2 regions of the Pseudomonas sp. M30-35 genome follow, and region 1 is predicted to be linked to the other one. Evidence: predicted binding sites of a transcription regulator. Region 1 holds the regulator's gene; the other holds the start of a gene.
What was found. Region 1 encodes LexA, which represses DNA repair genes until DNA is damaged. Its sites were predicted from a motif close to CTGTNTNNNNANACAG; they were not measured.

Region 2: a site for LexA is predicted at 1,606-1,621, ahead of recN (DNA repair protein RecN). Genes of this name have one in related genera too.

The regions. Positions count from the first base shown of each region.
Region 1 is NZ_CP020892.1:3,066,515-3,073,955, reverse strand. Features, by position in the region: gene topA (type I DNA topoisomerase) at 1-545, shown strand, start outside; gene B9K09_RS14160 (DUF6586 family protein) at 675-1,193, shown strand; gene B9K09_RS14155 (hypothetical protein) at 1,271-1,504, shown strand; gene sulA (SOS-induced cell division inhibitor SulA) at 1,560-2,033, opposite strand; gene lexA (transcriptional repressor LexA) at 2,044-2,652, opposite strand; gene B9K09_RS14140 (TetR/AcrR family transcriptional regulator) at 2,920-3,627, shown strand; gene B9K09_RS14135 (L,D-transpeptidase) at 3,676-4,200, shown strand; gene nagZ (beta-N-acetylhexosaminidase) at 4,222-5,220, shown strand; gene B9K09_RS14125 (S-methyl-5'-thioinosine phosphorylase) at 5,231-5,968, shown strand; gene B9K09_RS14120 (CsiV family protein) at 6,159-6,686, opposite strand; gene mfd (transcription-repair coupling factor) at 6,704-7,441, opposite strand, start outside.
Region 2 is NZ_CP020892.1:1,039,258-1,046,698, forward strand. Features, by position in the region: gene recN (DNA repair protein RecN) at 1-1,581, opposite strand, end outside; gene grpE (nucleotide exchange factor GrpE) at 1,775-2,344, shown strand; gene dnaK (molecular chaperone DnaK) at 2,444-4,360, shown strand; gene dnaJ (molecular chaperone DnaJ) at 4,566-5,708, shown strand; gene dapB (4-hydroxy-tetrahydrodipicolinate reductase) at 5,895-6,698, shown strand; gene carA (glutamine-hydrolyzing carbamoyl-phosphate synthase small subunit) at 6,906-7,441, shown strand, end outside.

The DNA of each region.
Region 1 (7,441 bases):
CGGATTGTGCTGGCTACGAGATTGAAACCGGTCAATACCGGATCAAGGGTTACGAAGGCCCGAGTCTTGAGTGCGATAAGTGCGGCAGCGAGATGCAGCTGAAAACCGGTCGTTTCGGCAAGTTCTTTGGTTGCACCAATAGCGAGTGCAAAAACACCCGTAAATTGCTGCGTAGCGGTGAGCCTGCGCCACCAAAGATGGACGCGGTTAAAATGCCGGAACTGAAGTGCGAGAAGGTCAATGACACCTATGTGTTGCGCGATGGCGCATCGGGTCTGTTCTTGGCTGCCAGCCAGTTTCCAAAGAATCGTGAGACCCGTGCTCCACTGGTGATCGAGATTCTGCCGCACAAAGACGAGATCGACCCGAAGTACGAATTCCTGTTCAGCGCGCCACAGAAAGATCCAGAAGGCCGTCCAGCAGTTATTCGTTACAGCCGTAAAACCAAAGAGCAATATGTACAGACTGAGGTCGAAGGTAAACCTACAGGCTGGAAAGCATTCTTTGACGGCGGTAAGTGGAAGGTCGAAGACAAGAAGCGTTGATTGGAGCAGCCGCGCAGGCTCAGTGCCTGCACGGCTGGACCTCTAGTTAGCCAAGCTTAAAATCAGCTTGGCTGGCGCAAACCAGTCTGCTCAAGTTTTGATCGTTGATCTGTCGAGGAGTGGTTGGCCATGGCTAACGAGTTGTACACCCGCACCAATCAAAAAATCTTTTACGCTGGCTTGTCGCTGGAGTCATGGCGCAAGGCGCAAGAGTCGCAAGCAATGAATGTTCAGGGACTGGTTCAGGCCGAGCGTGAGGCTACGCTGTTCCATTTATATGGCGCTGTACTCGGTTTGTGCCACGAGATCGCCGGTTACTACCGCTTGCCTAACAGCCAGTCGCCACAGATTGAAGTCCTGCTTGATTCGTCAATGCTCGAAGCCGCGCCAAGTCCGGAGTTTTCGGAGCTGGTTGAATTGGCGGGTCACTCTGAAACCTGGCTTGCGCAGTTGTTAGAGGCATATAAGGCGCTGCATAAGCCGCCACAGATGCAGCACAAAGCTAAAGTCGATCCGACTACGCCTTTGATTGAGGCGATTAGCATTGATCCGCAGCCTGAGTTACTTGAGCGTGAAACACTTGAGGCTTGGCGCAAGCAAATAACCGCTCTGGCGCGGCGTTTCCGCGAATCGCTTAGCGAGTGGTAAGCCGTTATTGATCAGCGGGCTAGGGCGACGCTCTAGTCGGCTGTTACAATGAGCGGCTAACGTGGAGACTCAAACCTATGCCTACTTCGTTTTTAGAAATCGTAGAACTACCTGATGGCCGTATCGCCTTGCGCCGCGCAGACGATGAGGAGGCGCTTGTAGTGCTGGATTTCTCCTCGGATGCGAAGTCATTCCTGCAGGGGCAGCATGTTGAAGTGGCCAAAGCCATGCTCAATGTGGGCGTGCAGATGGCTGGGCGTTTAGCCGAAAACGACTTTCAACATGAAGGTGAAGAGCGCGTTCTGCACTAACCAATCCCTGAAAAAGCTCGGCCTCTCGCGACAGATGGCACTGATGTGAGCCGTATCAGCCCAAGCTGATATTCAGGCTTTGTGCACTGCCTTTGCGCGCAGCACTTTCGAGGGTCTGGCGAGCTGCACGCTCAAGCGGATGAAGCCAGCTGACTACGGTGTGGCTACGGCCCAGCTTCAACGCTTCCTCTGCAAGTTGCAGTGTGCTTTGTTCACCACGCGGATGCAGTAGCAAGATCCGTTCGCGATTGAGGCCGGCATCGCGCAGCCAGCCTTGCGTCAGGTTGCCGGGTGGCGCAATTAGCGTCAGCCAGCGCTCGCTGTCATTTTCGCTCAGCTCGCGAAGGATTGGGGCGAGTAGGGTTAGGCAGTGTCTCGCGGCGCCTCTGAGCGACAACTCGCTAAATGCCTGAGGCTGATCCTGCCAGGCATCGTTGAGTGCTTCTTGCGGCAGTGCAGGTGCGCTGACAGCCATAAAAGCCTCGAATAGTGGAAGTTGTGTCTGATTTAGCGGTTGAGACAGCTGCATAAATACTCCATTAGCGGCGAATAACGCCGACACTTAACCCTTCAATGACTAAGTCCTGCTCTTCAAGGTTGACTTCAATTGGCGCAAATTCAGGGTTTTCGGCAATCAACCAGACTTTGCTACCTTCGCGCTTAAAGCGTTTGACGGTGACTTCATCATCAATTCGCGCCACGACTACCTGGCCATTACGCACTTCTCTCGTGGTGTGCACGGCCAGTAGGTCACCATCCAATATGCCGATGTCTTTCATGCTCATACCGCGTACGCGCAGTAAATAGTCGGCTCTGGGGTGAAAGAATTCGGGGTTGATTCGGCAGGAATCTTCGATGTGCTGTTGCGCCAGAATCGGTTCACCGGCAGCCACTCGACCGATGACGGGCAAGCCGTCTTCTTCTGCATTGGGTTCGAAGCCTGGAATGCGAATGCCGCGAGAAGCGCCCGGGGTCATTTCTATCGCGCCTTTGCGGGCGAGCGCTTTGAGGTGTTCCTCGGCAGCGTTGGGCGATTTGAAACCTAGCTTCTGAGCGATTTCTGCGCGGGTAGGCGGAAAGCCGTTGTCTTCAAGGCATTGCTTGATGAAGGCGAGAATCTCAGCTTGGCGTGGCGTCAGCTTTATCATTGGGTCAGCTCTGTTTTTATATACAGTGACTGGGATTATATACAGTGGATCGAGCTTGGCAATCATCCTTTTGCAATTGGCTTAATTTAATCGTGCTATTTTCTTCCGGTGTTTGTGTTACTTGGTTGCTTTGGTGAGCGTCTTGGTTTTAGTTGTCCGAGAGCGGGTAGGCTAATTAAGGTTGATGCAAAAGACCGCGTTGCAACGCTTGACAATGCATGGAGCCGAAACGTATGTTTCAAACAAGTGTTTGTCAGGTAATGAATAATGGCTCAGTCGGAAACTGTTGAACGCATTTTGGATGCCGCAGAGCAACTGTTTGCCGAAAAAGGGTTTGCGGAAACCTCGTTGCGCTTGATTACCAGCAAAGCTGGGGTCAATCTTGCGGCCGTGAACTATCACTTCGGCTCGAAAAAGGCCCTGATTCAAGCGGTTTTTTCGCGGTTTCTTGGCCCGTTCTGCGCCAGTCTCGAGCGTGAACTGGATCGCCGTGAGGCCAAACCAGGCACTCAAATATCCCTTGAAGAACTTCTCGAGTTATTGGTTGAGCATGCGCTTGCGGTTAAGCCGCGCAGTGGCAACGATCTATCAATATTCATGCGTTTGCTCGGTTTGGCCTTCAGTCAAAGCCAAGGCCACCTGCGCAAGTACCTTGAAGAGGTCTACGGCAAAGTATTCCGGCGTTACATGATGCTGGTTCATGATGCTGCCCCCCGTATCCCGCCACTCGAGTTGTTCTGGCGCGTGCACTTTATGCTTGGCGCGGCTGCATTCAGCATGTCGGGTATCAAGGCTTTGCGTGCGATGTCGGAGACTGATTTCGGGGTTAATACCTCGATTGAACAAGTGATGCGCCTGATGGTGCCGTTTCTGGCGGCGGGCATGCGTTCAGAGTCGGGTTTGAGTGATCCTGCCTTGGCGGCTGCGCAATTGCGGCCTCGGGTAAAAAATCCTCCGCTTGCGGCCAAGGTTTAATGCCTAATGGGTGGGCGTAGTGGAGTTGATCCGCTAAGCTAGCCGCCCATGGCTACCCTCGATTTATTACACATCTCTATTGCCGATCAGTGCCTTTATGGTTTAGCTGAAGGCAAGTTATTGCTGCGCTTGCCGGTTTCCACCGCGCTTAATGGTGTTGGCGAACAAAATGGCTCCGGCTGCACGCCGCGCGGGCGGCATATCGTGCGCGCTAAAATTGGCGATGGATTACCCTTGGCCGCCGTGTTGCGCGGACGTCGCTGGACGGGCGAAGTATGGTCAGCACAAATGGCGGCGGCCTTTCCGGGGCGCGATTGGATTCTGACCCGGATTCTCTGGCTCAGTGGCTGCGAAATTGGGCGTAACCGTTTGGGTAAGGTCGATACTTTCCGGCGCTACATTTATCTGCATGGCACCCCAGATACCGAACCGATGGGCGTGGCGCTTTCCCACGGCTGCATCCGATTGCGCAACGCTGATCTGCTGCAACTGTTCCCGCGGGTGCCGGTCAATTGTGCGGTGGTTATAGATGAAGCGGCGTGCCCTGATTGGGCCGCAATACCTCTTGATTAAGGATTTCCTGTGAGTTCACGTCTGCAAGGCTCATTGATGCTCGACATCGATGGCACCTGGCTCACTGCCGAAGACCGGCAGATTCTGCGTCAACCGCAAGTGGGCGGTTTGATTTTGTTTGCGCGCAATATTGAAGACCCGCGCCAAGTGCGCGAGCTAAGCGCGGCGATTCGCCAGGTTCGTCCAGATTTATTGCTTGCTGTCGATCAAGAGGGCGGCCGGGTTCAACGTCTGCGCCAAGGCTTTGTCCGGTTGCCGGCCATGCGTGCGCTTGCTGACCATCCGAATGCCGAGCAGTTGGCTGAGCGTTGTGGTTGGATTATGGCAATCGAGGTTTTAGCCGTCGGCTTGGACCTGAGCTTCGCGCCCGTACTGGATCTCGATCATCAGCGCAGTGCGGTGGTCGGCTCTCGCGCTTTTGAGGGTGATGCGCAGCGTGCTACGCAACTGGCGAGTGCATTCATTCGCGGTATGAGCCAGGCCGGTATGGCCGCAACGGGCAAGCACTTTCCCGGACATGGCTGGGCTGAAGCCGACTCGCACGTAGCGATTCCAGTGGACGAGCGCAGCCTTGAGCAGATTCGTGCTCAGGATATGCAACCATTTACCCAGTTGGGGGATCAGTTGGCAGCGGTGATGCCTGCACACGTTATATATCCAAAGGTGGATGATCAACCTGCCGGATTCTCGCGTCGCTGGTTGCAGGATATTCTGCGTGGCGAACTTGGCTTTAAAGGTGTGATCTTCAGTGATGACCTGTCGATGGCCGGGGCCCATGTGGTGGGCGATGCTGCGTGCCGAATTGAAGCGGCGTTGAGTGCCGGTTGCGACATGGCTCTGGTGTGTAATGATCGCGCCGCTGCTGAACTTGCGTTGAGCGCCGCGCAACGTCTTGACGTGGTTGCTCCTGATGGCTTGGCGCGTATGCGGCGTCAGGCTTTCCCAGGCATTGAATACCGGCAGAGCCCGCGTTGGCTTGAGGCAACTCGCGCCTTGCGCGCTGCACAGCTTATTGAATAGGAATAACTTGATGACTGTCTACGCGATTATTGGCGGCACCGGCCTGACCCAGCTGGAAGGGTTGACGATTACCGCAGCGCTGAATATCGACACGCCGTTTGGTGCGCCGTCTGCTGCGGTGTTGCGCGGTGAATATGCTGGACGTGAGGTGCTGTTCTTGGCGCGCCACGGACATCCGCATCGAATTCCGCCGCATCAGGTTAATTACCGGGCTAACTTGTGGGCGCTGAAAGAGGCGGGCGCTCAGGCGATTCTTGCGGTCAACGCGGTTGGCGGTATTCACATGGCCATGGGCACCGGTCATTTCTGCGTGCCGCATCAGGTGATTGATTACACCAGCGGTCGCGAGCATACCTATTTCGCTGGTGAGCTGAATCACGTCACCCATGTCGATTTTAGCCATCCATATGATGAAGCCTTGCGCCGCAAGCTTTGCACTGCGCTGGCTGCTGAGCACTGTGCGTTCAGCAGTCATGGTGTTTATGGTGCAACACAGGGGCCGCGCCTTGAAACCGTAGCCGAGATCGCCCGTATGGAGCGTGACGGCTGCGATATTGTCGGCATGACCGGGATGCCTGAAGCGGTTTTGGCGCGTGAGTTAGCGCTGCCATACGCTTGCCTGTCATTGGTGGTTAACCCGGCTGCGGGCAAGAGTAATGAACTGATCACCATGGCGCAGATTGATCGGGCGCTGGTCGATGGCATGGATAAGGTCAAGGCTGTTCTGGCACAGGTGTTGAGCGCCTGAATAGCGGCAAGGTAGGTTGTAACAACGCGAAGCTTGTCCCGCATGGGGCAAGTGCCGAAGTGCTCGAAGAGGAGCGCGTTGCCCGAATGGATATTGCGGGCAATGGCGGATAAAACAGCGTTATCCGCCCTACATGTTGCTGGCATTGTAGGGTGCGACAACGCGAAGCTTGTCCGCCGTGCAGGTGAGTTTATTCCGGGCGAACTCGAATCAACATGCCCAGATTGCTGTGATCGATATAGTTAAGTTTGCGTGTATGCAGGGTGCTTGTTTGCTTTAGGTGCTCACTGCGCGAAACCAACCCGCCGGGTTCAAACTGGTTGATCCACAGATCCACTTTGACTTGTAGCGAACGCTCTTGCTTGAGGCTTAGCGTGCCTTCAATCGGCGCGTGACCCAGACGCTCATCACCCATGCTGAGTGCTACGGTTTCATCGTTGGCTTGGGTCCAGGCCTTGTGCAGCAGCACCTGATAATCGCCGCCATCATTAAGCTTGTCTGCTTCATCGTTAAGTGCAGTTGCACGCTCTTGGTCGGTCTCGATCAGGCGTGCGCCCTGGCGCCAGTCATCCGGGGCGCGGTTGCCTGAAATCAGCAGTTCACCGGGTTGGCGAAATACAATTACCTCAATTTGATAACTGTCGGCTGCCTGTGCTGTCTGGCTTAAGGCGCTAAGCGCCAATAAAGGCAGCAGGGCAAGGCTGCGAAGTGCACGCATATTCACAAATTGATCCTTCAAGATGAGGGTTTCAGGCGCTCAAACAGCGCTTCAAGTATATTGAATCGTTCTTCCGGCCGCTCCATTGGAACCTGGAATTTGAACAGCGTAGCGCCTTCGAATTTATAACGGTTGGGCTGGCCCTGAATCAACTTGATCAGTGTCAGCGGGTCAACACAGGTGTCCGCAGCAAATTCGATGCGACCACCTTGTGGGCCGGCATCGACCTTTTTGATGCCCAGGGTTTCGGCTTGCAGTTTAAGCAAGGTGATGCGGACCAGGTTTTTGGTCGGCTCGGGGAGCAGGCCAAAGCGATCAATCATTTCCACCTGCAATTCTTTCAGGCCGTCTTCATCGACCGCCGAGGCGATGCGTTTATACAGGATCAGGCGTGCATGCACGTCGGGTAGATAATCATCGGGAATCAGGGCTGCCACTCGCAGGTTGATTTCCGGTCCGCCACCCAATGGCTGGTCGAGATTCGGTTGCTCACCTTTGCGTATGGCTTTAACCGCGCGCTCGAGCATTTCCATGTACAGCGTGAAGCCAACTGCTTGAATCTGACCGCTCTGGCCATCGCCTAGCAGTTCGCCTGCGCCGCGAATCTCAAGGTCGTGGGTCGCCAGAACAAAGCCCGCTCCGAGGTCTTGTGCGTTGGCAATGGCTTCAAGGCGCTTTTGTGCGTCGTCGGTGAGTTGTTTGCGTGGCGGCGTCAACAGGTACGCATACGCCTGGTGGTGGCTGCGGCCAACTCG
Region 2 (7,441 bases), 2.0 Mb from region 1:
ACGTTGTTCGTTGCTGAGCTTGCTGACGGCGGTGCGTGTGGCGTCGTTGCCACGTGCCTTGTGCACGAATAGATGTTGGTGGCCTTGTGCTGCAACTTGCGGCAAGTGGGTAACGGTCAGTACTTGTCCGCGTCCCCCCAGGCGGCGTAGCAACTGGCCGACGACCTCGGCAGTTGGGCCGCCAATGCCCACGTCAACTTCGTCGAATACCAGCGTTGGTACGCGTGAGGTTTGCGCGGTGATTACCTGAATGGCCAAGCTGATGCGCGACAGCTCGCCGCCCGATGCAACTTTAGCCAGGCCTTTGAGCGGCTGGCCGGGGTTGGCGCTGACCAGAAATTCAACCTGTTCCATGCCGTTAACGTGCGGCTCGGCGCTGCTGCAGGCTTGCAGTTTGATGCTGAAACGTCCGCCGGGCATGCCCAAGGTTTGCATTTCCTTTTCTACCGCTTTGCCGAGCTTCTCGGCGGCTTTGTTGCGCAGGCGGCTTAGTTCGGCGGCCTTTTTTTGATAATGCCGCTCAAATGCGCTGAGTTCTTCGTTGAGACGCTCAACGGCTTGGTCGTCAGCGTTGAGTGTTTCAATTTCATCGAACAGTTGTTGTTGCATGTGCGGTAGCTGGTCGGGTTGAATCCGGTGCTTGCGCGCCAATGTATAAATAGCATCAAGGCGTTCTTCGAGCGTTTGTAGGCGCTCTGGATCAGCGTCGAAATGATCAATAAAGCGGTTTAGTTCGCCGACGGCTTCTTCAACCTGAATTTGTGCGTTGGCGAGCATGTGGCTCGCTTCTGTCAGTGCGCCGGGCTGGCCTTGAAAACTGCTGAGTCGGTTGAGGCTGCCAGTCAGTGCTGATAACACGTTGCCTGCATCGTTCTCGCTGCATAGCTCCAATACCTGGCGACAGGCGCTGAGCAGGCTTTCCGCATTGGTCAGGTTCTTGTGTTCTTGCTCAAGCTGCTCCAGTTCGTTGTCGACCAACGCCAGGTTGTCGAGTTCTTCAAGCTGATAGCTGAGCAATTGATGGCGCGAGCGTTGTTCATCGCCGAGGTTGGAGATGCGCTCCAGTTCATTCTTGGTTTGCTTCCAGCGCTGCGCTGCCAGCGACACTTGGCGAGAAATTTCTTGGCTGCCAGCAAACTCATCAAGCAAGCGCCGATGAGTTTCAGCTTTAAGCAGCGATTGGTGCTCATGCTGGCTGTGAATATCAATCAGCAGCTCGCCCAGCGCTTTTAAATCGGCTTGCGGGCAGGGTGATCCATTGATGTAGCCGCGCGAGCGGCCTTCGGCAGTGATCACGCGGCGCAAGATACACGGGCCGTTATTGTCGAGGTCGCGCTCGGCTAGCCAGGTGCGGGCTTCGGGGATGTCATCCAGGTCAAAGCTGGCCAGGATGTCGGCTTTGTCGGCACCGGGGCGCACGACACCGCTGTCTGCCCGGTCGCCTAAGGTCAGGCCGAGCGCGTCGAGCATGATGGATTTGCCGGCCCCGGTCTCGCCGCTGATCACGCTCATGCCGCGCTCGAGCTCTAGATCGAGATGCTCAACGATTGCGTAGTTGTGTACGGACAGGTGCACCAGCATGGCGAGGTCTCCGGGGTGTTTGACATGGTTATTTATACAGTAGTTTTTTTGCTGCTGGCAATATCCTTATGTGGCGCGTGTTTAATCTTGCGTATTTGCGAGTGTTTTCCCCTTGAAGCTCTAAAAACCGCCCCCATATAACGGTGCAGAAGCGTGAGTTAAGACTCGCGCCCGTTATTTAGAGGAGAGAGGCATGGCTGACGAACAGACCCTGGATACGCAGATTCCCGAGGCAGATGCAGCAGTAGATGCAGCGCCGGGTGACGAACTGGCTGCTCGCGTGCAAACGCTGGAAGAGCAGTTGGCAGCTGCGCAGGATCAATCGCTGCGCATGGCTGCTGACCTGCAAAACGTACGCCGTCGCGCAGATCAGGATGTAGAAAAGGCACACAAGTTTGCCTTGGAAAAATTTGCCAACGACCTGTTGCCGGTTGTCGACAGTCTGGAGCGCGGCCTTGAGCTGTCGAGTCCGGATGATGAGGCGATCAAAGCAGTGCGCGAAGGCATGGAGTTAACCCTTAAGTTGTTCCGTGACACGCTGTCGCGTTTTCAGTTGGAAGCGATTGATCCGCATGGCCAGCCGTTCAACCCTGAGTTGCATCAGGCGATGGCGATGCAGGAAAGCGAAACCCTGGAGCCAAACAGCGTGATTCAAGTGTTCCAGAAGGGTTACCAGTTGCACGGTCGTTTGTTGCGTCCGGCGATGGTTGTAGTGAGCAAGGCACCTGCCGCTCCGACGCCATCAATTGATGAAAAGGCTTGAAATTAATTTTTTAGCCCCCATTAAACAGTCAAGCGTTTTAGTGCTAGCGCAACTGGCTCAGAACCAGTGCGCAATTATCAAAGTTTCGGGAGAGTAATTATGGGTAAAATCATCGGTATCGACCTGGGGACAACCAACTCCTGCGTCTCCGTTCTTGAAAACGGCAAAGCCAAAGTTATCGAAAACGCCGAAGGCGCACGCACTACTCCTTCGATCATCGCTTATGCAAACGATGGCGAAATCCTGGTGGGCCAGTCGGCTAAGCGTCAAGCAGTGACCAATCCGCACAACACCCTGTACGCGGTGAAGCGTTTGATCGGTCGTCGTTTTGACGAAGAAGTTGTACAGAAAGACATCCAGATGGTGCCTTACAAGATTGTCAAAGCTGAAAATGCTGACGCTTGGGTTCAGGTAAACGATCAGAAAATGGCACCGCCACAGATCTCGGCTGAAATCTTGAAAAAGATGAAGAAAACCGCCGAAGACTACCTGGGTGAAGCTGTAACTGAAGCGGTCATTACCGTTCCGGCCTACTTCAACGATAGCCAGCGCCAAGCGACTAAAGACGCTGGCCGCATCGCGGGTCTGGACGTTAAGCGCATCATCAACGAACCAACCGCAGCCGCTCTGGCTTACGGTATGGACAAGGCTAAGGGCGACCACACTGTCATCGTTTATGACTTGGGTGGCGGTACCTTCGACGTTTCGGTTATCGAAATTGCTGAAGTTGATGGCGAGCACCAGTTCGAAGTGTTGGCGACCAACGGCGACACCTTCCTCGGTGGTGAAGATTTTGATATTCGTTTGATCGACTACCTCGTCGACGAATTCAAGAAAGAAAGCGGCATGAACCTCAAAGGTGATCCGCTGGCGATGCAGCGTCTGAAAGAAGCTGCTGAAAAAGCCAAGATCGAGCTGTCTTCGAGCCAGCAGACTGACGTTAACCTGCCGTACATCACTGCAGATGCGTCTGGTCCTAAGCACTTGAACGTGAAAATCTCGCGCTCCAAGTTAGAGTCGCTGGTTGAAGATCTGGTTCAGCGCACCATCGAGCCTTGCCGCATCGCGTTGAAAGACGCTGGTGTTGATGTCGGTGCGATCAACGACGTGATTCTGGTCGGTGGCCAGACCCGTATGCCGTTGGTACAGAAGTTGGTTACTGACTTCTTCGGTAAAGAAGCGCGTAAAGATGTGAACCCGGACGAAGCTGTGGCCATGGGCGCTGCAATTCAAGGTGCGGTTCTGGCCGGTGACGTTAAAGACGTGCTGCTGCTCGACGTATCGCCTCTGACCCTGGGTATTGAAACCATGGGTGGCGTGATGACTGCGCTGATCGAGAAGAACACCACTATTCCGACCAAGAAGTCGCAAGTGTTCTCGACCGCTGATGACAACCAAGGCGCTGTGACTATTCACGTGCTGCAGGGTGAGCGTAAGCAAGCTTCGCAGAACAAGTCACTGGGCAAGTTCGATCTGGCTGAGATTCCACCAGCTCCACGTGGCGTGCCACAGATCGAAGTGACCTTCGACATTGATGCCAACGGCATCTTGCACGTAGGCGCTAAAGACAAGGCGACTGGCAAGACTCAGTCGATCGTGATCAAGGCTAACTCGGGTCTGTCCGAGGAAGAAATCGAGCAAATGGTGCGCGACGCTGAGGCTAACGCCGATGAAGACCGCAAGTTCGAAGAGCTGGCGACTGCACGTAACCAGGGCGACCAACTGGTTCATGCAACCCGCAAAATGATCACCGAAGCTGGCGACAAAGCCACTGAGGAAGAGAAAGCAACCATCGAGAAAGCCATTGGCGAACTCGAAGTTGCGGTCAAGGGCGACAGCAAAGAAGAGATCGACGCTAAAGTGGCGGCACTCTCGGAAGCAACTGCACCTCTGGCGCAGAAAATGTACGCCGAGCAGCCGCAGCCGGGTGCTGAAGCTCAGCCGGAAGGCAACGATCAAGGCTCTGCTGATGACGTTGTTGATGCTGAGTTTGAAGAAGTTAAAGAAAACAAGTAAGCGCACGCTTGCTAGGCGCATCCTTGGTGGTTTCAACGATGCGCTAAGGCTCCAGCCGGTTGTGGCGTGAGTCACAACCTGTATGATCCGCCGCGCGGGAGCTTGCTCCCGCGTTGGCGTGTCTGGAGGGAATGATTTGCAAGGCGTTAATCAGAGACGCAGGTGCGATAGCTTTTTAACGATTTGTTTAAGGTGTTGAGGATTTATGTCTAAACGTGACTATTACGAGGTGCTCGGTGTTGAGCGCGGCGCCAGCGAAGCTGAGCTGAAGAAAGCTTACCGACGCCTGGCGATGAAGCATCACCCGGACCGTAATCCTGACGATAAAGTCTCGGAAGAAAAGTTCAAGGAAGCCAATGAGGCTTACGAAGTACTTTCTGACTCGAGCAAGCGTGCCGCTTATGATCAGTATGGCCACGCAGGCGTTGACCCAAGCATGGGAGGCGCTGGTGCTGGCGGTGCAGGTTTCGGCGGGGCTAACTTCTCCGACATTTTCGGTGATGTGTTCAGTGACTTCTTCGGTGGTGCAGCAGGTGCTGGCGGCCGAGGTCGTGGTGGTGCGCAGCGCGGTAGCGACTTGCGTTACACCCTTGAATTGGATCTGGAAGAGGCCGTACGCGGCACGACCGTGACCATTCGAGTGCCAACGCTGGCGAACTGCAAAACCTGTGATGGCTCGGGTGCCAAGAAGGGCACGACGCCAGTGACCTGTACCACCTGTGGCGGTATTGGTCAGGTGCGTATGCAGCAGGGCTTCTTCTCGGTGCAGCAAACCTGCCCGCGCTGCCACGGCAGCGGCAAGATGATTACTGATCCATGTGATTCTTGCCATGGTCAGGGTCGTGTTGAAGAGCACAAAACCCTGTCGGTTAAAGTCCCGGCCGGTGTTGATACGGGCGACCGTATCCGTCTCTCGGGTGAAGGTGAGGCGGGTGCCATGGGCGGCCCGGCTGGCGACCTGTACGTGGTGGTGAATGTGCGTGAGCACGCGATCTTCCAGCGCGATGGCAAGCATCTGTATTGCGAGGTGCCAATCAGCTTTGCGGATGCAGCGCTAGGTGGTGAGCTGGAAGTGCCGACGCTGGATGGTCGGGTCAAGTTGAAGATTCCGGAAGGCACGCAAACCGGTAAGTTGTTCCGTCTGCGTGGCAAGGGCGTTGCGCCTGTGCGCGGTGGTGGCGCCGGTGACCTGATGTGCCGTGTAGCGGTGGAAACGCCGGTGCACCTGGATCGTCGTCAGCGTGAGTTGCTTGAAGAGTTCCGCAAGTCGATCGACGGCGACAGCTCGCACTCGCCAAAAGCCAATGGCTGGTTTGAGGGTGTTAAGCGTTTCTTCGGTGATCTGTAAGAATATCGCAAGCACATCGCTGTATTGAAAAAGCTGCTTAATGTGCAGGTTTACCTAGTAAACTGCGGGTTAAGCAGCTTTTTTATTTGGGCGAAGCACGCTTGCAGCATCGAGATTGATGTGTGTGGGTTGTAGCGTGCGCCGGTGATTTTTAAGTGGGCTATTTTTCAGTTTGGAGTGGTTGGTATGCAACGTATCGCTGTGATGGGCGCCGCCGGGCGTATGGGTAAAACCCTGATTGAAGCTGTACAGCAGGCTGATGGAGCGAGCCTGAATGCTGCAGTTGATCGTCCGGATAGCAGTCTGGTCGGTGCGGATGCTGGCGAGTTGATAGCGGTTGGTAAGATTGGCGTTGAGCTGTCAGGCGACTTGAGCAGCGTGCTTGATGATTTCGATGTGCTGATCGACTTTACGCACCCAACCGTCACCTTGAAAAACCTTGAGGTTTGCCGCAACGCTGGCAAGGCGATGGTTATCGGTACCACTGGTTTCAGCGTTGAAGAAAAGCAATTGCTTGTCGAAGCAGGTAAGCAAATCCCTATCGTCTTCGCCGCTAACTTCAGTGTGGGTGTGAACCTTTGCCTGAAGTTGCTCGACACTGCTGCGCGGGTGTTGGGTGATGATGTTGATATCGAAATCATTGAGGCGCACCACCGACATAAGGTTGATGCGCCGTCTGGTACGGCTGTGCGTATGGGGGAAGTCGTCGCCAAAGCGCTGGGTCGTGACCTGGAAAAGGTTGCGGTTTATGGCCGTGAAGGCCAGACCGGTGCGCGTGAGCGCGAAACCATCGGTTTTGCCACTGTGCGCGCCGGTGACGTGGTGGGCGATCACACTGTGCTGTTCGCAGCAGAAGGCGAGCGGGTTGAAATCACCCACAAAGCATCCAGCCGTATGACCTTTGCCAAGGGCGCTGTTCGCGCCGCTTTATGGCTCAAAGATCAGCCAGCCAAGCTCTATGATATGCAGGATGTTCTCGAGCTGAATTGAGTCACTCGATCAATGGTGCCGAGTCGATGAATTTTTAGCGTAAGTCGGGTGGACCAAAAACGCACTTTCCTGTAAGCTTTCTGCTTTAGTGTGTCCACTAAAAGTTACGCAGAATGAATTCATATAAAAAGCGGGATGACGGTTCACACGTCATCCCGCTTTTTTACAATCTGCGTTTGCTTCAAGCTTTGATCTTCGGAGGTTTTCTTGAGTAAGCCAGCCCCTAAAGCTGCCATTTTGGTTCTCGCTGATGGCAGTATTTTTCGTGGCGAGGCCATCGGTGCCGACGGCCATACAATCGGAGAGGTGGTTTTTAACACTGCCATGACTGGCTATCAGGAAATCCTTACCGATCCTTCCTATGCCCAGCAAATCGTTACCCTGACCTATCCGCACATCGGCAACACTGGCACCACGCCAGAGGATGCTGAATCGAATCGCGTTTGGGCTGCTGGTTTGATTATTCGTGATCTGCCGCTGATCGCCAGTAACTGGCGCAACAAACAGTCACTGGCTGATTACTTGAAAGAAAATGGCACTGTTGCAATCGCTGGTATCGATACCCGCCGCCTGACCCGCATTCTGCGTGAGAAAGGCTCGCAAAATGGCTGCATTCTGGCTGGCGATGACGCCACCGAAGAAAAAGCCTTGGAATTGGCGCGCAGCTTCCCTGGTCTCAAGGGCATGGATTTGGCCAAAGTCGTGAGCTGCACCGAGCAGTACGAATGGCGCTCAACTGTTTG